2 regions of the Viridibacillus sp. NPDC096237 genome follow, and region 2 is predicted to be linked to the other one. Evidence: a T-box and tRNA genes for the amino acid it is inferred to sense, from the RefSeq annotation. Region 2 holds a T-box; the other holds one or more tRNA genes.
The links. A T-box is a leader RNA that pairs with one kind of tRNA and senses whether it is charged. The one in region 2 lies ahead of ileS (isoleucine--tRNA ligase), so its partner is inferred to be a tRNA-Ile.
Positions count from the first base shown of each region.

Region 1: it encodes a tRNA-Ile, which carries the amino acid that the T-box ahead of ileS (isoleucine--tRNA ligase) is inferred to sense. The anticodon was not compared.

Region 1 covers NZ_JBNNTI010000048.1:22,873-26,337, reverse strand. Annotated here, with positions in the region: rRNA gene rrf (5S ribosomal RNA) at 160-275, shown strand; tRNA gene ACQKMD_RS18895 (tRNA-Val) at 285-360, shown strand; tRNA gene ACQKMD_RS18890 (tRNA-Thr) at 376-451, shown strand; tRNA gene ACQKMD_RS18885 (tRNA-Lys) at 467-542, shown strand; tRNA gene ACQKMD_RS18880 (tRNA-Leu) at 561-645, shown strand; tRNA gene ACQKMD_RS18875 (tRNA-Gly) at 671-745, shown strand; tRNA gene ACQKMD_RS18870 (tRNA-Leu) at 752-840, shown strand; tRNA gene ACQKMD_RS18865 (tRNA-Arg) at 873-949, shown strand; tRNA gene ACQKMD_RS18860 (tRNA-Pro) at 954-1,030, shown strand; tRNA gene ACQKMD_RS18855 (tRNA-Ala) at 1,050-1,125, shown strand; tRNA gene ACQKMD_RS18850 (tRNA-Met) at 1,162-1,235, shown strand; tRNA gene ACQKMD_RS18845 (tRNA-Ile) at 1,252-1,328, shown strand; tRNA gene ACQKMD_RS18840 (tRNA-Ser) at 1,352-1,444, shown strand; tRNA gene ACQKMD_RS18835 (tRNA-Met) at 1,476-1,552, shown strand; tRNA gene ACQKMD_RS18830 (tRNA-Asp) at 1,556-1,632, shown strand; tRNA gene ACQKMD_RS18825 (tRNA-Phe) at 1,664-1,739, shown strand; tRNA gene ACQKMD_RS18820 (tRNA-Gly) at 1,744-1,817, shown strand; tRNA gene ACQKMD_RS18815 (tRNA-Ile) at 1,825-1,901, shown strand; tRNA gene ACQKMD_RS18810 (tRNA-Asn) at 1,912-1,986, shown strand; tRNA gene ACQKMD_RS18805 (tRNA-Ser) at 1,992-2,082, shown strand; tRNA gene ACQKMD_RS18800 (tRNA-Glu) at 2,087-2,158, shown strand; partial or broken gene ACQKMD_RS18795 (ISL3 family transposase) at 2,273-2,890, shown strand; gene ACQKMD_RS18790 (MerR family transcriptional regulator) at 3,079-3,465, shown strand, end outside.
Region 2 covers NZ_JBNNTI010000001.1:441,238-444,702, reverse strand. Annotated here, with positions in the region: gene ACQKMD_RS02280 (RNA-binding protein) at 1-685, shown strand, start outside; gene ACQKMD_RS02275 (DivIVA domain-containing protein) at 784-1,293, shown strand; T-box leader at 1,344-1,571, shown strand; gene ileS (isoleucine--tRNA ligase) at 1,619-3,465, shown strand, end outside.

The DNA.
Region 1 (3,465 bases), on a different contig from region 2:
CTAATAGATCGAGGACTTAACCAAATTTTACTTAACAAACTTCAATGTGATTTATCCAGTTTTGAGAGAACAAGAAAAAAACTTTTCTAAAATAGCAAAAAAAACACTTGCTAAACTTCAAAAAAGATGATATAATAATTCTTGTCCTTAATAAAATAGTCTAGTGACGATAGCAAAGAGGTCACACCCGTTCCCATGCCGAACACGGAAGTTAAGCTCTTTAGCGCCAATGGTAGTTGGGGGTCTCCCCCTGTGAGAGTAGGACGTTGCTAGGCGGACGATATGGAGGATTAGCTCAGCTGGGAGAGCACCTGCCTTACAAGCAGGGGGTCGGCGGTTCGATCCCGTCATCCTCCACCATTTTTAATAAACTATGCCGGTGTAGCTCAGTTGGTAGAGCAACTGACTTGTAATCAGTAGGTCGAGGGTTCGACTCCTTTCGCCGGCACCATTCATCATTTTATATGAGCCATTAGCTCAGTTGGTAGAGCATCTGACTTTTAATCAGAGGGTCGTAGGTTCGAATCCTACATGGCTCACCATTTTTTAAAAAATTATATGCGGGTGTGGCGGAACTGGCAGACGCACTAGACTTAGGATCTAGCGCCGCAAGGCGTGGGGGTTCGACTCCCTTCACCCGCACCATAATATTTAAGTTTATCAGCATATTGCGGAAGTAGTTCAGTGGTAGAACACCACCTTGCCAAGGTGGGGGTCGCGAGTTCGAACCTCGTCTTCCGCTCCAAAATATGCCGGGGTGGCGGAACTGGCAGACGCACAGGACTTAAAATCCTGCGGTAGGTGACTACCGTACCGGTTCGATTCCGGTCCTCGGCACCATTTATTTTAATATAATATAAGTAATAATATATGCGCCCGTAGCTCAATTGGATAGAGCGTCTGACTACGGATCAGAAGGTTGTGGATTCGACTTCTGCCGGGCGCGCCAATAACGGGAAGTAGCTCAGCTTGGTAGAGCACTTGGTTTGGGACCAAGGGGTCGCAGGTTCGAATCCTGTCTTCCCGACCATTAATACTTTTAACCCTATGGGGCCTTAGCTCAGCTGGGAGAGCGCCTGCCTTGCACGCAGGAGGTCAGCGGTTCGATCCCGCTAGGCTCCACCAATTTATTATTACAATCAATCAATTTAATATCATCATGGCGGCGTAGCTCAGCTGGCTAGAGCGTACGGTTCATACCCGTGAGGTCGGGGGTTCGATCCCCTCTGCCGCCATACTAACCAAACTAAAGGACCTTTAGCTCAGTTGGTTAGAGCAGACGGCTCATAACCGTCCGGTCGCAGGTTCGAGTCCTGCAAGGTCCACCATCTACACAACATCATATTTTTTTGGAGGAATACCCAAGTCTGGCTGAAGGGATCGGTCTTGAAAACCGACAGGCGGGTCATACCGCGCGGGGGTTCGAATCCCTCTTCCTCCTCCATTTTTAAAAAATAATTTTATAATATCATTATCGCGGGGTGGAGCAGTTCGGTAGCTCGTCGGGCTCATAACCCGAAGGTCACAGGTTCAAATCCTGTCCCCGCAACCAAATGGTCCGGTAGTTCAGTTGGTTAGAATGCCTGCCTGTCACGCAGGAGGTCGCGGGTTCGAGTCCCGTCCGGACCGCCATTTTTTAAAAAAATATTGTATTAATCATCATGGGTCAGTAGCTCAGTTGGTAGAGCATTAGATTGAAGCTCTAAGTGTCGGCGGTTCGATTCCGTCCTGACCCACCATGATGCGGGTGTAGTTTAGTGGTAAAACCACAGCCTTCCAAGCTGTTGTCGAGAGTTCGATTCTCTTCACCCGCTCCAATTTTATGGGCCTATAGCTCAGCTGGTTAGAGCGCACGCCTGATAAGCGTGAGGTCGATGGTTCGAGTCCATTTAGGCCCACCATTAAAATTTTTCCGAAGTAGCTCAGTGGTAGAGCATCCGGCTGTTAACCGGACGGTCGTAGGTTCGAGTCCTACCTTCGGAGCCATATATGGGGAAGTACTCAAGTGGCTGAAGAGGCGCCCCTGCTAAGGGTGTAGGTCGCGTAAGCGGCGCGAGGGTTCAAATCCCTCCTTCTCCGCCATATAGGCCCCTTGGTCAAGCGGTTAAGACACCGCCCTTTCACGGCGGTAACACGGGTTCGAATCCCGTAGGGGTCATACTTTAAAAAACCTTTAGAATCAAATATGATTCTAAAGGTTTTTTTGTTTAGAAGTAAGATTAGTAGGCAATTATTGCGAATGGGGAAACACATGAACCAATTGATATTTTACCAAATTGTCGTCATGGATATGAATCCATCTTTCAAGGCAACCGTTCAAAAAGCGTTAAATCACCCTATAATTATTGCCGATCGATTCCATTATTGTCGCTATATCTACTGGGGCATGGATGCCGTTCGCCGCCGCATTCAAAAGGAATGGCATGCTTATGATTGAAAAAAATGTATAAGAATGCGTTATGTTTTTTATAAAAGAGAGAGTAAACTGAATGAACAAATGGCTTGGTATTTAAAGAAATATACTGTTATGTCTCGAGAACTCAAGAGAGCTCATGAATTAAAAGAACGCTTTTGTCCATGGTTTGATCAAGCTAAAGAAAATGGCCCTGTTTGGATAAGCAAGACCAAGGAAGCCCTTTATGAATTTTACAAAGAAGTAGAAGATGCCAATATTCCTGAGTTAACGTGAGCTATTAAAACACTCAAAAATTGGCAACCTGAAATTCTAAATAGCTTTGCGTATCCATATTCAAACGGCTTTTTAGAAGGTATTAATAACCGTACGAAAGTACTAAAACGAAATACGTTCGGCTTTAAAAGCTTTGAGCGATTTCGAGCAAAAATTTTATTATCCAGTAAATTTAAAGAAATCGGGATTCATATCGGATAGTGTGATTTTTTAGTCGCTCCAACATTGGATGTTGAGCCAAGAAAAAAGCAGTAAATTTACAAAATGAAAAACTTCACACATTAAGTCTAAGTAATCGCTGTTTGCTGATACTTAGATTTTTTTATTTAATAACTGTTGACCTTAACGTTACGCCAAGCTATATAGTAAAGACATGGGGGTGAATTGAGATGGAAATGACGATTCAAAAACTTGCTCAGCTGTCTGGAGTTAGTACTAGAACTTTGCGTTATTATGATGATATTGGATTACTAAAGCCTGCTCGTGTAAATTCTTCAGGCTATCGTATATATGGTCAAGAAGAGATTGATATGTTACAGCAGATTTTATTTTATCGTGAATTAGGTTTTAAATTAGAAGTAATAAAAGAGATGGTAACTGCCGAGGACTTTGACTATAAGAACGCTTTAATGGAGCATTACAAAGCATTAATAGAGAAACGCCAACAATTGAATGTCATGATTACAACAGTAACTAAAACGATCAATGCAATGAGTGGAGGAATTCAAATGTCAAATGAAGAAAAATTTGAAGGTTTAAAGGAAAAGATGATTATG
Region 2 (3,465 bases):
GGACTTTCTAGATCCGCGTCAACGATATATCGTACAGTCAATCATTGGGCATCAGGGTGATATTACAATGGCTTATTTTGGTGCATTTGATGAAGCTGAGCGTAGAAGAATACTTTTATACCCATCCTATTTCGAACCGGTAGAAGAAGACTATCAAATCACAGTATTTCATTTGCGTTATCCATCTAAGTTTGTTCAGCTTGAACATCCAGATGTTTTAGGGGCGCTACTATCACTTGGTTTGGGAAGAGAGAAATTTGGGGATATAAGATTAGACAGCTCTACAGCCCAATTTGCTATTACATCTGAGATTGAAGATTATGTAAGAGCTAATCTCACTTCAATTGGAAAAGTGAAAGTAAATGTAGAATCTCTAAATTCAACTGAAAAGTTATTACCGAATGAGGAAATTTGGACGGATGAAATGATGACAGTAAGTTCGTTACGTTTAGATACGGTTATTGCATCTGTGTTTAATATTTCTCGTCAGAAATCAGCAGCGCTTATAAATAGCGGGAAAGTGAAGGTTAACTTTACTATCAGAGAAAATATATCTTTTGAATTGCATGAACTCGATTTATTATCTATCCGAGGCTTTGGAAGATTTATCATTAAAGCTATTGAAGGACGAACAAAAAAAGATAAAATTCGCATTAATATTGGTCGAATGGAAAGAAAATCATAATATTTACATTAAATTTGTTGTTTTTTCGATGTATTTACCATTAATGACCTGTATAATAGTTTACAATATATATTATGCTATAAGGGAGAGTGTAGAAAATGCCATTATCGCCTGTTGATATACATAATAAAGAGTTTACTCGTGGTTTCAGAGGTTACAATGAAGATGAAGTCAATGAGTTTTTAATGCAAATCATTAAAGACTATGAAGTTATTTTAAAAGAGAAAAAAGAGCTAGAAAGCAAATTGCTAACTTCAAATGAGCAAATTGGTCACTATAACTCTATTGAGTCTACTCTTCAAAAATCAATCGTCATTGCACAAGAAGCTGCTGAAGAAGTACGACGTAATTCTACAAAAGAAGCAAAATTGATCGTTAAAGAAGCTGAGAAGAATGCTGATCGTATTGTTAACGAAGCTCTATCTAAAGCTCGTCGTATTGCATTAGAAATTGAAGAGTTGAAAAAACAATCTAAAGTATTCCGTAATCGTTTCAAAATGATTGTAGAAGCACAATTAGATATGATTGAATCAGATGATTGGGATCATTTATTGGAGTATGAAATTGATTCAACAGAATTAGAACGCCTGGATACACCAGTTGAGTAAACGATACTTGACTGAATGCTTTCAGTTTTCTATAATGTCAACATATCAATATAAAAGTTATGATGGAGACAGTATTTTTTGAGTGCTGGACAAGCGATTCGGGGACGGTGTAAGCTCGGACTAAATACTCAATGAGGAAAATCACTCCGGAACTAGATTGCTGAAAGCAGAGTAAGTAATCTCGGCTCACACCACGTTACGGTGTCTAAGAGGCGTATGATTTATTAATGATACGCAATTAGGGTGGTACCGCGAGATAACTCCTCCTCGTCCCTTTTTTGGGATGGGGAGTTTTTTATTTGTTTTAAAAAAGAGGAGGATTTTTATGGAATACAAAGATACGTTATTAATGCCAAAAACAGATTTCCCTATGCGTGGAAACTTACCGGCCAATGAACCGAAAATGCAAGAGAAATGGGAAGAGATGGACATCAATGCAATGGTGCTAGAACGCACTAAAGACCGTCCTGCTTTCATCCTACATGATGGTCCCCCATACGCAAACGGTGATCTTCACATGGGACACGCATTAAACAAAGTTTTAAAAGATATGATTAATCGTCACCGTTCAATGACTGGCTATTTTGCACCATATGTTCCAGGTTGGGATACACATGGTCTACCAATCGAGCAAGCATTAACAAATAAAGGTGTAAACCGTAAAGAAATGACAACTGCGGAATTCCGTAAACTTTGTGAAGAGTATGCTTACGAACAAGTTGATCGTCAACGTACTCAGTTCAAACGTATTGGTGTTCGCGGTGATTGGGATAATCCATACATCACCCTAAAACCTGAATTCGAAGCGCGTCAAATTAAAGTATTTGGTGCTATGGCTGAAAAAGGTTATATCTATAAAGGATTGAAACCAGTTTATTGGTCTCCATCAAGTGAATCAGCATTAGCTGAAGCGGAAATCGAATACCAAGATATCAAATCACCATCAATCTATGTTGCATTTAATGTGAAAGACGGTAAAGGTGTTGTAAATACTGATGAAAGTTTTATCATCTGGACAACAACTCCGTGGACGATTCCAGCTAACTTAGGTATTTCAGTGAACCCAGAATTCACATATGCTGTCGTAAAAGTAGCAGATAGGAAATTTATCGTTGCTAAAGGATTGCTTGAAAAAGTAGCAGAAACGTTAGAATGGGAAAACTACGAAATCGACCGTGAAATTGCTGGGCAAGATTTAGAGTATGTTGTTGCATCTCACCCATTATATGATCGTGATTCACTTATCATGTGCGGTGATCACGTGACGCTTGATGCAGGTACAGGTTGTGTTCATACAGCTCCTGGACATGGTGAAGATGATTTTAACATCGGTAAAAAATATGATATCGGTGTTTTAAGCCCAGTCAATAACCGCGGTGTATTAACTGAAGAAGCTCCTGGTTTTGAAGGATTGTTCTATAATGATGCCAATAAAGAGATTACAAAAGCTTTAGAAGAAAAAGGTGCTCTATTAAAACTTTCATTCTTCACGCACTCATATCCACATGACTGGCGTACAAAAAAACCAGTTATCTATCGTGCGACTGCCCAGTGGTTTGCTTCAATCGAAGCATTCCGTCCAGAATTATTACAAGCAATTCGCGATACAAACTTTACACCTGTTTGGGGTGAAACACGCCTATTCAATATGATTCGTGATCGTGGTGACTGGTGTATTTCTCGTCAACGTGCATGGGGTGTTCCAATTCCAGTATTCTATGCTGAAAATGATGAACCAATCATTACTGAAGAAACAATTGAACACGTTGCAAATCTATTTAAAGAACACGGTTCAAATATTTGGTTCGAAAGAGAAGCCAAAGATTTATTACCAGAAGGATTCACGCATCCGGGTAGTCCAAATGGTGAATTCACAAAAGAAAACGACATTATGGACGTTTGGTTTGACTCAGGATCAACACACCAAGGAGTATTAGATGAGCGTCCAGAATTACGCTACCCTGCAGACCTTTATTTAGAAGGGTCTGACCAATACCGTGGTTGGTTTAATTCTTCACTTATTACAAGTGTTGCAATGCATGGGTACGCGCCATATAAAGGATTACTTTCTCATGGCTTCGTTCTTGATGGCGATGGTCGTAAAATGAGTAAATCTTTAGGTAATATTATCGCCCCTATCAAAGTAATGAACCAATACGGTGGCGATATCCT